DNA from 4 places in the Methylobacterium sp. Gmos1 genome. Region 4 is predicted to be linked to each of the others. Evidence: predicted binding sites of a transcription regulator. Region 4 holds the regulator's gene; each other region holds the start of a gene.
What was found. Region 4 encodes LexA, which represses DNA repair genes until DNA is damaged. Its sites were predicted from a motif close to TGTTCNNNNTGTGTTCNG; they were not measured.

Region 1 (3,295 bases), on a different contig from region 4:
GTGGCGAGGGTCAGCCCGGTCATCAGGCTCGTCATCACGAAGCCGCGCCGGGAGAAAGGCGGGATCACCAGGCCGTCGAGCTGCTCGAGATCGTCGGTCCGCGCGTCGTCGCTCGAAGCCATCCGGTGTCCTCCCGTCTCACGGCGTCCGTTCGCGCCGGCGCGCGATCTTGCGTGCGCAGGCCGCCAGGGCAAGCGCCAAGGCCCATCGTCCACGGTCACGATCCGGTCAGGCGCGATCGACCCGCCCAAAGGAAAAGGGCCGCCCGCGCGAGCGGACGGCCCTGTCCCGGATCGGTCGTTGCGCGCGGTCACGCCACCGCGGCCTTGCGCGACTTGGCGTTGCTGCGGGCCGGCCAGCCGAGCGCGACGAGCCGGGCCTTGGCGTGCTCGCGCACCTCGTCGCGCACGCCCGGCGGCATCGCGGCGAGCGCGGCTTGCGTCTCGGGCGCGAGCATCAGGTCGGTCACCGCGTTGATCGACTGGGCCTCGTCGATGCGGGCGGTCAGGTCGGCCTCCGACGAGGCGGCATCCATGCGCGGGGCATCCTCTGCCGCCCTGGCCGAGTCGGCGTCGTTGGCGGCCCCGGTCTCCCGGTCGCGCTCATCGGATTCCTGTGCCTCCCGCACCGGTTCGAGCCGGCGCAACTGGTTCGCCGCGACGAGGTCCGGCCGGCTCGCCTTGAACTCGTCGGCCTCGTCCTCGGAATAGAGCAGGCCGTGCAGTCCGGCGAGCTTGAGGATGACCCGGTCCTTGGCCCGCTTCTCCGCCATGGCGAAGACGTAGGCCGCCTGCTTGCCCGAGACGCGGTAGTTCACGCCGATCAGGGCCTCGCCGATCGACCACTCGGTGCGGTCGCCGTTCGGGCCCGGCATGTGGCCGGTCACCAGGATCACAGCCTCGTCCCGCTCGGCGCGCACGATCACCGGGGCATCGAAACGGATGCGGGCCTGCACGGCGATCCGCTCCAGGGCCTTGTGGTAGATCACTGCGGTGCCCTGCACGCGCCAGACGTTGCCGGCCAGGGGCTCGCCGTAGGTGGCGAGGATGTCCGCGATCTGCTTGTCCGTGGTTGCGCTCATCTCGATCGATCTCACCTGCTGACAGCGGCTCCGGACGGGCGGGGAATCGGCCGGTTCCACGTTTGTTCCCTAACACGGCATATGGCGATGCGCGAGCGTTTTCGCGATGCCGAAGCCAGAAGAAATGCCACCGGGTGACGATGTTTTGTCGCGCCCTCGCCGGGCATCGACGACGGGATCAGACGAACCGGCGTTCGATACGGCCACGCCGTCACGGCGACGATTGATGCGGCGTTGCCTGTGTCAGGCTTGTTCGCTAAATGTTCCTGAAGAGCCGTATGCCTAGAACTTTGCCTGGACGGCGGATCGGCGCCGATCCCGGCCCCGGAGCCCCGCATGAGCACCCCCGCCCTCCTCGATGCCTCGACCCTGCTCGAACGCCCGGGTCAGCGCCGCAGCGCCGTGCGGAGCACCACGCCCCGCCGCGGCACCGCGCTCGCGCCCGCGGTGCCGCGCCCGGCGCTCGTCGCGGATTTCCTCGCCATCGCGGCACTCGATCCGGCGGTGGAGCGCCTGCGGGCCGCGCCGAGCGCCGTCCGCCTGACGCTCGGCGACGCGGTGGTGGAGCACGCCGCGGATTTCGAGCAGGTGCGCACCGACGAGCCGGGCCTCCTCGTCGACGTGGTGGCGGAGGCCGATCTCGGGCGGCACCCCTTCCGCACGGCCTACGTGGCGGGCGAGCCGGTGGTGGCCGAGGACGGCCGCCGCTTCGTGATCGAGAGCGCCGCGACCCTGCGGGCCGAGCCGCGGATCTCGACGGTGCGCCTGATCATGGCCTGCCGCCGCACCTACGTCTCGGCTGGCGACCGGGTGCGGATCCTGCACCACCTCGACGAGTGCGGCACCGGCCGCCTGGTCGAATGCGCCGCGATGGCGATCAACGCCCAGGACGGCGTCGCTGCGGTGCTGGCGCTCGCCGTCGAGGGGCTGGTCGCGGTGGACATCAGCCGCCCGATCCTGCCCGAGACGCCGGTGCGGCGGCGGGCGCTGCCGTATCCGGATCCATTCGGCTTCTAAGTGTCTCTCACAAAACTCCCGGTCACCGGCGTCGCTCGATGTGGGGGCGCCAGCGCAGCGGGAGTTTTGTGAGGTGCACCAAGACGGCCAACTTGACGTTGCGGCCCGACTCGCGATTTCATCGCGGCCAGGGCTGATGCAGCCCGCCGCCTGCGCCCCCCGGGGTTCGGTGAATGCATCCTTCGCGACGCGCATCCGATCTCCCCGTCCGTCGGGCGAACCGGTCAGCAAGGCAAGCACTGATCCCGCTGGTTCGCCCGCGACCAGGGACTGGATCATGCGCACCTACCGCGACGCCAAGGCGATGGCGAAGACGCTCCGCGAGGAGCTGGGCCGGCGAGGCACGGCCCTGTCCCACGGCGAGTGCCTGGAGATCGTCGCCCGCCAGTTCGGCCTCGACAACTGGAACATCCTCTCTGCCCGCCTGGCGGCGCCGGCAGAGCCGGTACGGCAGACGGCCCTGGTGCCTCCGGCGGGCTGGCTCGTCTCCGGCTCGAAGCCGCACCTCTACGAGATGGGCATCGATCCGACGGCACCCTACGGCGAGGGCCGGGCGGCGCTGATCCGGTGCCGCTACGCCGAGGACGATCCCGCCTACGCGGCGATGGAGAAGGGATTCGCCACGCTGATGCAGAGCGTCGCGGCCGCGCCGTTCCGCGGGCGCCGGGTCTGCCTCAGCGCCGACCTGCGGGTGCAGGATGTCGTCGGCGCCGCCACCCTGTGGCTGCGGGCCGATGCGGCGATCGGGCGGAGCGTCGCCTTCGACAACATGGAGGAGCGGGCGATCGACGGGCCGCTCACCGGCACGCAGGGCTGGACGAGCCGGCGCATCGTGCTCGACGTGCCGGAAGAGGCCGAGACCCTGCATTTCGGCTATTATCTCCGGGGCAGCGGGCGGGCCTGGGCCGGTGGCTTCGCGCTGCGCGAAGCCTCCCCGGAGGACGCGGTCACGGTGCTCGCCCGCGTCCGCCCGGAACCGACCAACCTCGATTTCGCGCAGCCGGCGGATGCGAGGACGAAGGCGGGCTGAACCCCGCGCCTCGCCGGGGTCGGGGCAGCTGCGCGATCGGAACGAGGGCGGGGCGCCGCCGTCAGGCGCCCCTTCTCGCCACGGCCGCCTCGACCAGCGAGCGGATCGCCGCCCGCACCGGCTCGGGGGTCTCATCGCGAGAGAACTTCGCCTCGATCTCCTCGCGG
Region 2 (3,295 bases), on a different contig from region 4:
CCTGTCGCAGAGCGTCACCAAGGGGTTTGACGACCTATCGAAAGATATGAAAGCGCGAGGGACGACGAACTGGCAGCCCGTGCAAATCGGGTTGACCATCGTCACCATCGCTGGCGGAATTTTCTTCACGTGGGTGAACTCGAACACCTCCCGGCTTGAGACGGCAATCACCGAACTCAAGACGAACACTCAGCGCTACGTTCCGCGCGAGGATCTGGACGTGCGCTTCGCCAACGCGGGCCAACGCAGGGACGACGCGCAGCGGATGACCGACGCCCGCATCGAGCGCGCGGAGCGCGACATCGACGGCGTACAGCGACAGGTCGTGCCGCGCGACGAGCACCGCCAGCGCTGGGTGGAGGCCGATCGTGAAATGGACGGGATCCGCGCCCGGGTCGGCCGCATTGAGGATCGGATCGACAAACGCCTCGATCGGCTGGAGGCGGGGCGGTTCAAGCCCTGATAGCCCTCCCCCATCATTATCCGCTACCGCGCCCTGGGCTTCGGCTCAGGGCGCTTTTTTGCGTCTGGGCCCCACCCATCCAGCCACGGCACGTCCCGGCCGACGACGATGGGTAGGCCTTGGATTGTGCTATCGACCGCCAGCCTTGAGCACGCGCAAGCGCTCGGCTCCTACGTCGGCCGGGCAACGGGCTGGCGAAAGGCGACGTTCGATGGCCTCGAACTGACGGCTTTGGGCCGCCAGCAATTGGCGAAGGGCCACGATGCTGGACTGCAAGGCTCGGGCATCCGCGAGCGGATCCACGGGCGGGGCGTGCTGGGTCTGGTGAGTCGGCATGGCCCCATCAGGCCAGGTTCGTGCTTAACCAGAGGTAAAAATTAGGAAGTCTGACCTATCCCCTACTGCGCCCCAGGCTCCGGCCCGGGGCGCATTGTCGTTCCGTGGCCCACCCTTCAGCCCGCCGGCGGCCGCCGAGCGGGGCGTCTTCGTATGTGTGCGCATCCACCATCTGCGGAATTGACACTCGATTTACACCCTGCTCCAATCCTGAAGCGATCGTTGCCATTAAATGACATAGCGGTTGCTAAACAAGAAGTTGATTGGGAGGAGAGTTCTATGCCCGAAAAGCAGCCCGCTTATCGCATGAGCGTGCGCCCGTCTCCGCAAGATCGCACGCGGTTTCTATGGACGATTTATGGTATACAGTCCATGTTCTGGGAGGAGTCGTCTACCGCATTCCCTTCAGTTGAGCAGGCCCTCAGCGCTGGGAGCGAGCGCCTGGCCGAACTGACACGCTGACGCCATCTGGCGCTGGTATGCGCCGAGCATGAGCTATGACTTGAGATGCTGGCTGCCGTGGCCTTACCTTTCCGGCCACGGCACGTCCTGGCTGATAGCGAGGGTCACCCGCCGCTGACCTGCTCGGCAAAGTCCTCCGGCACCTCGCCGAACTGGCCGAGGATCGCGACGCTCTCGAGTTCGCCCGTCTCGTCATCGGCCACGATGCACAGCGCCGCCGCGCCCGGCATCCGGCTGGAGATCGCCTCGGCGCGCTTCAGCGCCCCGTTCTCCGTCGGCGCCACATCTCGCGCGCCCGGCCGCAACCGCTTCCGGTGGATCTCGAACGTCTGCACCATGAACGTCGTGCGCATACCCATGACGATCTCCTGAACCTGTCGTCCCCGCTCCACACAGCCCTCAAGCTCGGCCTTGACCGGGAACCTGAAGGCTGTTTGTTCTCTTTCCGTTCTAACACGGCGGAGGGCGGCGGGTGAGTCTTTTTCGGGTCGGCGATCAGGTGGCGGACAGCGGCGGGCTCGTGCGGATCCCGTTCATGCTCCCGACACTCTGCGCCGGCTTCCCGAGCCCTGCTGAGGACTTCATCGAGGGAGCGCTCGAGCTGCCGAGGTGGTTGGTCCCCAACCCGCCGGCGACGTTCATCTGGCGCGTCCGCGGCTGGTGCATGAAGGGAGCTGGCATCCACGACGAAGACCTCGCCGTGGTCGACCGCTCGCTCTCGCCCGCCTCCGGCGCGGTGGTGGTCGCGGTGGTCAACGGCGAGATGAGCCTGAAGCGCCTGGTCGCCCAGGGCAACCGGCTGGCGCTCACGTTCGACAACCCGGAGATGGACGAAGCATTCGCCCTGGAGGACCTGGAGGAAGGACTGCTCTGGGGTGTGCTGCTGTTCTCGGTGCGCTGGCACCACGTGAAGGCGCGCGCGAGCCTCGTGCGATGAACCGCGCCATCGCGCTCATCGACGGCAACAGCTTCTATTGCTCCTGCGAGCGCGTGTTCGATCCGAAGCTCACCGGCGTCCCGGTGGTCGTGCTCTCCAACAACGACGGCTGCGCCATCGCCCGCACCGCAGAAGCCAAGGCGCTCGGCATCCGCATGGGCGAGCCTTACTTCAAGATCCGCAACCTGTGCCGCCAGAAGAACGTGCGCGTCTTCTCCTCGAACTATGCCCTCTACGGCGACATGAGCGCGAGGGCGAACACCGTTTACCGGCAGTTCGCGCCGGACGTGGAGATCTACTCCATCGACGAGTCGTTCCTCGACCTGTCCGACGTGCGCGAGCGCGACCGGGTGGCGCTGGCGCGGGACCTGCGCTCGACCGTTCGCCAGTGGACTGGCCTGCCGACCTGCGTCGGGATCGGGCCGACGAAGACCCTCGCAAAATTGGCCAACCACATCGCCAAGACCATCCCCGAGCTCGGAGGCGTGTGCGACCTTTCCGACGAGGCGGAGCGCGCAGCCTGGATGGTTGGGATCTCGGTCGGTGAGGTCTGGGGCATCGGACGCGCCTCGCTGGCGCGCCTGGAGGCCATGGGCGTCGACACGGTGGCGGACCTGCGCGACCTCGATCCCCGGCCGGCGCGGCAGTCGCTGACGGTGGTGGGCGAGCGCATCATCCACGAGCTGCGCGGCCGCGCCTGCCTGCCGCTTGAGATCGTGCCGGCCCGGCGCAAGGGCTGCGCGGTCACCCGCAGCTTCTCCAGCCGCATCACCGAGCGGGCGGTGCTCGAGCAGGCGGTGGCGGCGCACGCGACGCGCCTCGGCGAGAAGCTGCGGCGCGACGGGCTCGCCGTATCGGCCGTGACGGTTTTCTACCACACGAGCGAGCACGACCGCGGCGACCCGATGCGCTCGGTCTCGAAGGTGGTGCACCTGCCGGAGGCGACGAACGACACCCGCCACCTAATCGACGCGGCGATTCGCGGCGTGGCGATGACCTGGCGCGAGCAGGGGCCGACGCCGTGGCGCTACAGCAAGGCAGGCCTTGTCACGACCGACCTCGTGCCACTCGACGAGGCGCCCCGGCCGCTGTTCGAC
Region 3 (3,295 bases), on a different contig from region 4:
GATAGGCCGAGACCGAGACCTCGAAGTCGCCGATGCGCTTGATGCCCGCGACGAGATCGCAGGAGCGCTCGTAGCCGCCGGGATGCGCGGTGTAGGCGCTGCCGACCCCCTCCGCCGGATCGCCGCGCAGGGCCACGATGTGGCGCACGCCGGCCTCGTGGTAGGCCCGCACCACGTCGTCGACCTCGGACTTCGTCGCCGCCACGCAGGTGAGGTGGGCGGCGGGCTTCAGGTCGGTCTCGCGCACCAGGCGCGACACGGTGTTGTGGGTGCGCTCGCGGGTCGAGCCGCCGGCGCCGTAGGTCACCGAGACGAAGCTGGGGCCGAGGGGAGCCAGGCGCTCGATCGACGACCACAGGGTCGCCTCCATCTCGGGCGTCTTCGGCGGAAAGAACTCGAACGACACCCGGATCGGGCGGCGGCTCTCGCGGCTCGGGCGGAAGGCGGTGGGGTACATCGGCGGCCTCGGGCGAAAGGGCGAAAAGATCGGATCGTCAGGCGACGGCGCGGTCGGGCAGGCCGGCGGCCGCCTCCGGGTGATGGGCGAGCCACAGCGTGACGGTGAGCTGGTGCTCCGCAGCCCCGGAGGGCGCGAGGTGGCGCAGCCGCACGTCGGTGAGACCGGCCTCGGAGAGCCAGCCCGCGACCTGCTCGGGCGCGAATCCGAGGCGGCGATGCGCCTCGTCCGCGCGGAGGAATTCCAGGCTGTGGGGCGCGAAATCGACCACGAGGAGGCGGCCGCCGGGCGCGACGAGGCGGGCAGCCTCGCGTAGCGCCCGGGCCGGATCGTCGAGGTAGTGCAGCACCTGGTGGATCAGCACGAGGTCGAAGCTCGCCCGGCCGAAGGGCGGCGCGTGGATGTCGCCCTGGCGCAGGTCGATCCGGGTCAGGCCCTGGCGCTCCAGGTTGGCGCGGGCGACCGACAGCATGGCGTGGTTGGCATCCAGCCCCGTCGCCCGGGCGGCGCGGGGTGCGAGCAGCCCGAGCATCCGCCCGGTGCCGGTGCCGAGATCGACGAGGCTGCCGATCGGACCTCCCCCGAGCACGTCGAGCACCGCCGCCTCGACGGTGGCCTCCGGCACGTGGAGCGAGCGCACCCGGTCCCATTGCGGCGCCAGCCGCGCGAAGAAGTTTTGCGCGGCTTCGGCGCGCTGGGCCCGCACCGCCTGGAGCCGGGCCCGGTCCTCGGAGAGCGGCGGTGCGGCGGTGTCGAGCGCCGCGACGAGCGGGGCCACCAGCCCGGACACGCCCTCGCGCAGGCGGAAGAACGCCCAGGCGCCCTCGCGGTGGCGCACCACCAGCCCGGCCTCGACCAGCAGCTTGAGGTGGCGCGAGATCCGGGGCTGCGACTGGCCGAGGATGTCGGTGAGGTCGGAGACCGACAACTCGCCCTCACCGAGCAGCACCAGGATGCGCAGGCGCGTCTCCTCCGCCGCGGCGCGCAGCACGCCCAGGGCGTCGGCGAAGGGGACGGTGGCGGTCATCGCTGGGGGCTCCTCGCCTCCGACTTCAAACATAAAGATATCTTTATGTGAGGAATGCCGAGGGCGCAAGCGGTGTTCAGGCGTCGAGCGCGGGAAATGCGCCCGGGCGGTTTCGCCGAGCCGAAACCGCGGGCGTCGACCGTTGACCGCACCGGTGGCACTCCGGTATGTTCCCGCTTCGTTCGGGCTCATCCGCCCGTCCAGGAGCGTCCCGCTGCCATGGCGCAGGCCACCTCCGCCGGCAGATCCTCTTCCGGCAAGACGTTGTTCTTCTTCGAGAAGCCCTCGGCGATGCGCCAGGTGCAGCGGTTCTTCCGCTCGCCCAGCACGGTCTGCGTCGCCGCCGAGGGGCATCTCCTGGAGGTCGCCGAGCCCGGGGAGATCCGGCCGGACTGGAAGCCCTGGCGCTTCGAGGCGCTGCCGATCGCGATGGAGCGCCTGCCGGTCGCCCCCGGCCACGGGCGCTCGGGCCAGTCGCACGCGCCGAAGCTCGCGGCGATCCGCCAGGCGCTGGACGGGGTCGAGCGGGTGATCATCGCCACCGATCCGGGCCGCGAGGGCTCGATGATCGCCTGGGAGGTGCTGGAGCATCTCGGCTGGCGCGGCCGGGTCGACCGCCTGCGCCTCGGGGCGCTCGACGAGATCTCGATCCGCCGCGCCTTCGGGCTGCTGGCGCACGAGGACGATTCCGGCGAGCGCGACTACGCCGCCTATCTCGAGGCCCTGTGCCGACAGTACGAGGACTGGCATCTCGGCCTCAACGGCACGCGGGCGGTGTCCTTGCGCCTGCGCCCGCCGGCCTTCCGCGAGCCCTGGCGCTTCGGCGGGGTGCAGACGCCGACGCTGGCGATCCTCGCCGATCTCGAGGAGCGCATCCGCACCTTCGTGCCGCGCGACTTCTACAAGATCGCCATGCCGGTGACGACTGAGAGCGGGGCCGGCCTGACGCTGTGGCACGCGCCGAAGGAGAAGATCTTCGAACTCAAGGACGCCGAGACGATCCGCGACGCGGCCGAGGGCTGGGCCGGCCCGCTCGCGGTGGTGCAGAAGGACGTGCGGCGGGCACCGCCCAAGCTGTTCTCGAAGGACACCCTGGCGCGTGCCTGCGCCAAGCGCTTCGGCTGGGACCCGCAAGCGACGGCGCGCCACGCGCAGGCGCTCTACGACAAGGGCTATCTCACCTATCCCCGCACCGAATCGATCCACCTGCCGGAGTCGCAAGCCAAGGACGCCGGCGCGGTGCTCGCGGCGATCGCGACCGCCGACACGACCATCGCCGCCCACGTCCCGGCGACGCCGCAGATCCGCCGCGGGCCGAAGGGCCACTACGTCAAGGATCCGGGCGAGCACCACGCCATCGTGCCGTTGCGCAAGGTGCCGGGGCCCGGCGACGTCGCGCCCGACGCGCAGAAGCTGTGGCTGCTCGTGGCAAAGAACTTCCTCGCCGCGCACATGGCCGACGGGATCGACGCCCGCACCACGGTCACGGCCGAGGTCCCGACGCCGCTAGGCCAGAAGCGCTTCGTCATCACCGGCAGCGTGGTGAAGGTGCCGGGCTGGCGCGCCCTCTACGGCACCGAGGCCGACGAGGACGATGTCGTGCCCGGCAAGGCCAAGGCCGACGACGAGCCGACCACCGGCCGCCTGCCGCCGGTGCGCGACGGCGAGGCCGGCACCGGGGCTGAGCCCACGATCGAGACCGCCCGAACCGAGCCGCCGCGGCGCATCACCCGGGGCGAGTTGCCGGTGGTGATGGGCCGGCTGATCGACCAGGTCGAGGACCCGGCCCTGAAGCGGGCACTGGAGAACCC
Region 4 (3,295 bases):
CGCAACGCCGAGGCCCGCTGCATCCTCTACGCCGACCACATCACCGGCTCGATGGAGCGGGCGATGGCCGAGACCGAGCGCCGGCGCAAGAAGCAGCTCGCCTACAACGAGGAGCACGGCATCACGCCGCAGAGCGTGAAGCGCAACATCTCGGACATCCTGGAGAGCGTCTACGAGCGCGACCACGTCCAGGTCGATACGGGCTTGGCCAAGTCCGCCGTCACGGTCGGCCACAACCTCAAGGCGGTGATGGCCGACCTCGAGAAGCGGATGCGGACGGCCGCCGCCGATCTCGACTTCGAGGAGGCGGCGCGGCTTCGCGACGAACTCAAGCGGCTCCAGGCGACCGAGCTCGCCATCGCCGACGACCCGATGGCCGAGCAGGCCGAGGTCGAGCGCGAGGCCGGCCGCTTCGGCGCCAAGCGCAAGCGGCGCGGCGCGGAGCCCCTGGGCTACGGGCCGGGCGGCAAGGGCACCTCCGACGAGGGCACCCGCATCCGCGAGCCCGACCTCGACGACATGGGCCCGGGCACCGACCGCGAGGTGCCCTTCACCTACGCCGAGCGCCCGACCGGCCGCTCGACGCAAGGCTTTCCGGGCCAGCGGCCGAAATACAAGGGGCGCAAGGGGCGGGGGTGATCCTCCTCGATCGAGGTCGATCGCTCCCACGTCCGCCGGCCGTCCTGCGCGACCGCCGAACTCCTCCTCGCTCGGGAGCCGGCGCCCGTCCGCCGCTGGCGCATCGTCGTCCGGCCGGTCGCACCGCCCGCTTTGCATGCCCGGCCGCGCCCGAACTGGCCGCGATGTCCTCGTTCTGCTGTGTTCTCGCGCCGCAGGTGCGGACCCGCTTGCGGAACACTTGCGGAACGCTTACCATGTTCGCGATTTGTTTCCGGAGCGCGCCAGCGCGGGGATGAGAGTGTCACATGCTCACGCGTAAGCAGTTGGACCTGCTCCGCTTCATTCAGCAGAGAATGCGCGAGACGGGCGTACCCCCGTCCTTCGACGAGATGAAGGACGCCCTCGATCTCAAGTCGAAGTCGGGCATCCACCGCCTGATCACGGCGCTCGAGGAGCGCGGCTTCCTGCGCCGCCTGCCGAACCGGGCCCGGGCGATCGAGGTGATCCGCCTGCCCGACACGGTGACGGGGCCGGCGCAGGCCGCGCCGAGCGCCGAGGTGGTGCGGTTCAACCCCAGCGTGGTCGAGGGCGGGCGCGCCCACGAGCCGAAGCGGCCCGCCGGCATCCCGGCGATGGCGACGGCCTCGGACGAGAACGGCCACTCGGTCAGCGTGCCGGTGATGGGCCGGATCGCCGCCGGTACGCCGATCTCGGCGATCCAGAGCCAGAGCCGCACGGTGGCGATGTCGCCGGACTTCCTGGCCAGCGGCGAGCACTACGCGCTCGAAGTGCGCGGCGACTCGATGATCGAGGCCGGCATCCTCGACGGCGACCTCGTGGTGATCCGCCGCCAGGAGACCGCCAATACCGGCGACATCATCGTGGCGCTGATCGACGACGAGGAGGCGACCCTCAAGCGCCTGCGCCGCCGCGGCTCCTCGATCGCGCTGGAGGCCGCCAACCCGGCCTACGAGACCCGGGTGCTCGGGCCGGACCGGGTGCGGATCCAGGGAAGGCTGGTGAGCCTGGTGCGGAAGTACTGAGACCTTCCCGGGAATGGCGCCCGAACTCTCCCCCCTCTGCGCAGGGCTGTCCGGGGAAAACTTCTTTAAAATCAAGCGCGGGATCCCCTCTCCCGTGTGGGAGAGGGATAGGGGTGAGGGTGGCTCGGCTTCCGCAATAATCCTGAACAGTTGAGCTGTGCAGCTCGACACTTTCAGCTTTACACGGGAGCCGAGCCACCCTCACTCCCGGCCCCTCTCCCATACGGGAGAGGGGAGACGCGCCACTTCTTTTCCCGGACAACCCTGCCCTCTGCGGGGGAGAGTGCCCGGCGGATGCCGGGCGGGAGAGGGGTAGCGCGACGCTGTTCCAGTGGGCGCCCTTCACGACGGCTCCACCATATCCGGAAGCGGCGTCCCCTCTCCCGACCCCCTTCGGGGGCCACCCTCCCCCGCAGAGGGGGAGGGTTCAGGGGGCGGCGGTGCCCGTTAGTGCGCGCTGCCCGTCGCCACGAACTTGAACAGGAACACGCCGGCGATCACCCACACCACCGGCTTCACGTCGCGGAAGCGTCCGGTGAGCAGCTTGATCACCGCGTAGGTGATGAAGCCGAAGGCGACGCCGTTGGCGATCGAGTAGGTGAACGGCATCAAAAGCGCCGTGACGCAGGCCGGCAGCACCTCGGTCAGGTCGTCCCAGTCTAGATCGACCAGCTCGTGCAGCATCAGGCAGGCGACGTAGAATAGGGCCGGCGCCGTGGCGTAGGCCGGGACCGAGCCGGCGAGCGGGGCGAAGAACAGGCAGGCGAGGAACAGGACCGCCACCGTCGCGGCGGTGAGCCCGGTACGGCCGCCCTCCTCGACGCCGGACGCGCTCTCCAGGTACGCCGTGGTGCTCGACGTGCCCAGCAGCGAGCCGACGAAGATCGACGACGAATCCGCCATCAGGGCCTTGTCGAGGCGCTCCATCTTGCCCTCGGTGAGGAGCCCGGCGCGGTTCGCGACGCCCATCAGCGTGCCGGTGGCGTCGAACAGTTCGACGAGGAAGAACACCAGGATCACGTTGAGCAGGCCGCCCGACAGCGCGCCGGTGATGTCGAGGGCAAACAGGGTCGGGGCGATCGACGGCGGCAGCGAGGCGACGCCCTGGAAGGTGTTGTCGGCGACGACGAAGCTCAACGCCGTGACCGTCAGGATGCCGGCGAGCAGCGCGCCGCGCACCTTGCGCACCGAGAGCACCGCGACGATCAGGAAGCCCAGCACCGCCAGCACCGTGCTCGGCTTGTGCAGGTCGCCGAGCGTGACGAAGGTCGCCGGGCTCGCCGCCACCACGCCGGCGCTCTTCAGCGCGATGATCGCCAGAAACAGCCCGATGCCGACCGTGATGGCGATGCGCATCGATCGCGGGATGCCCTCGACGATGATCCGGCGCAGGCCCGTCAGCGTGACGACCATGAAGAGCAGGCCGGAGATGAACACCGCGCCGAGCGCCGCCTGCCAGGTGTAGCCCATCTGGAGCACCACCACGTAGGCGAAGTAGGCGTTGAGCCCCATGCCGGGGGCGAGCGCGATCGGGTAGTTGGCGTAGAACGCCATCACGAGCGAGCCGATCGCCGCGACGAGGCAGGTGGCGACGAACACCGCGCCCTTCGGCATCCCGGCGTCGCCCAGGA

Region 1: ACS5PV_RS22870 (trna delta -isopentenylpyrophosphate transferase) is a predicted target of LexA. The motif match lies at 1,332-1,349, and genes of this name have one in related genera.
Region 2: ACS5PV_RS31160 (LexA family protein) is a predicted target of LexA. The motif match lies at 1,697-1,714, and genes of this name have one in related genera.
Region 3: ACS5PV_RS10515 (type IA DNA topoisomerase) is a predicted target of LexA. The motif match lies at 1,653-1,670, and genes of this name have one in related genera.

The regions. Positions count from the first base shown of each region.
Region 1 covers NZ_JBSNCC010000014.1:23,727-27,021, forward strand. The annotation lists gene ACS5PV_RS22865 (dienelactone hydrolase family protein) at 1-122, opposite strand, end outside; gene ACS5PV_RS22870 (trna delta -isopentenylpyrophosphate transferase) at 311-1,081, opposite strand; gene ACS5PV_RS22875 (hypothetical protein) at 1,418-2,098, shown strand; gene ACS5PV_RS22880 (glyoxalase superfamily protein) at 2,376-3,128, shown strand; gene ACS5PV_RS22885 (hypothetical protein) at 3,190-3,295, opposite strand, start outside.
Region 2 covers NZ_JBSNCC010000033.1:30,759-34,053, reverse strand. The annotation lists gene ACS5PV_RS31170 (hypothetical protein) at 1-463, shown strand, start outside; gene ACS5PV_RS31165 (hypothetical protein) at 1,366-1,620, opposite strand; gene ACS5PV_RS31160 (LexA family protein) at 1,734-2,198, shown strand; gene ACS5PV_RS31155 (Y-family DNA polymerase) at 2,195-3,295, shown strand, end outside.
Region 3 covers NZ_JBSNCC010000004.1:298,593-301,887, forward strand. The annotation lists gene metF (methylenetetrahydrofolate reductase [NAD(P)H]) at 1-457, opposite strand, end outside; gene ACS5PV_RS10510 (ArsR/SmtB family transcription factor) at 495-1,484, opposite strand; gene ACS5PV_RS10515 (type IA DNA topoisomerase) at 1,704-3,295, shown strand, end outside.
Region 4 covers NZ_JBSNCC010000024.1:41,786-45,080, reverse strand. The annotation lists gene uvrB (excinuclease ABC subunit UvrB) at 1-639, shown strand, start outside; gene lexA (transcriptional repressor LexA) at 927-1,664, shown strand; gene ACS5PV_RS28675 (NCS2 family permease) at 2,112-3,295, opposite strand, start outside.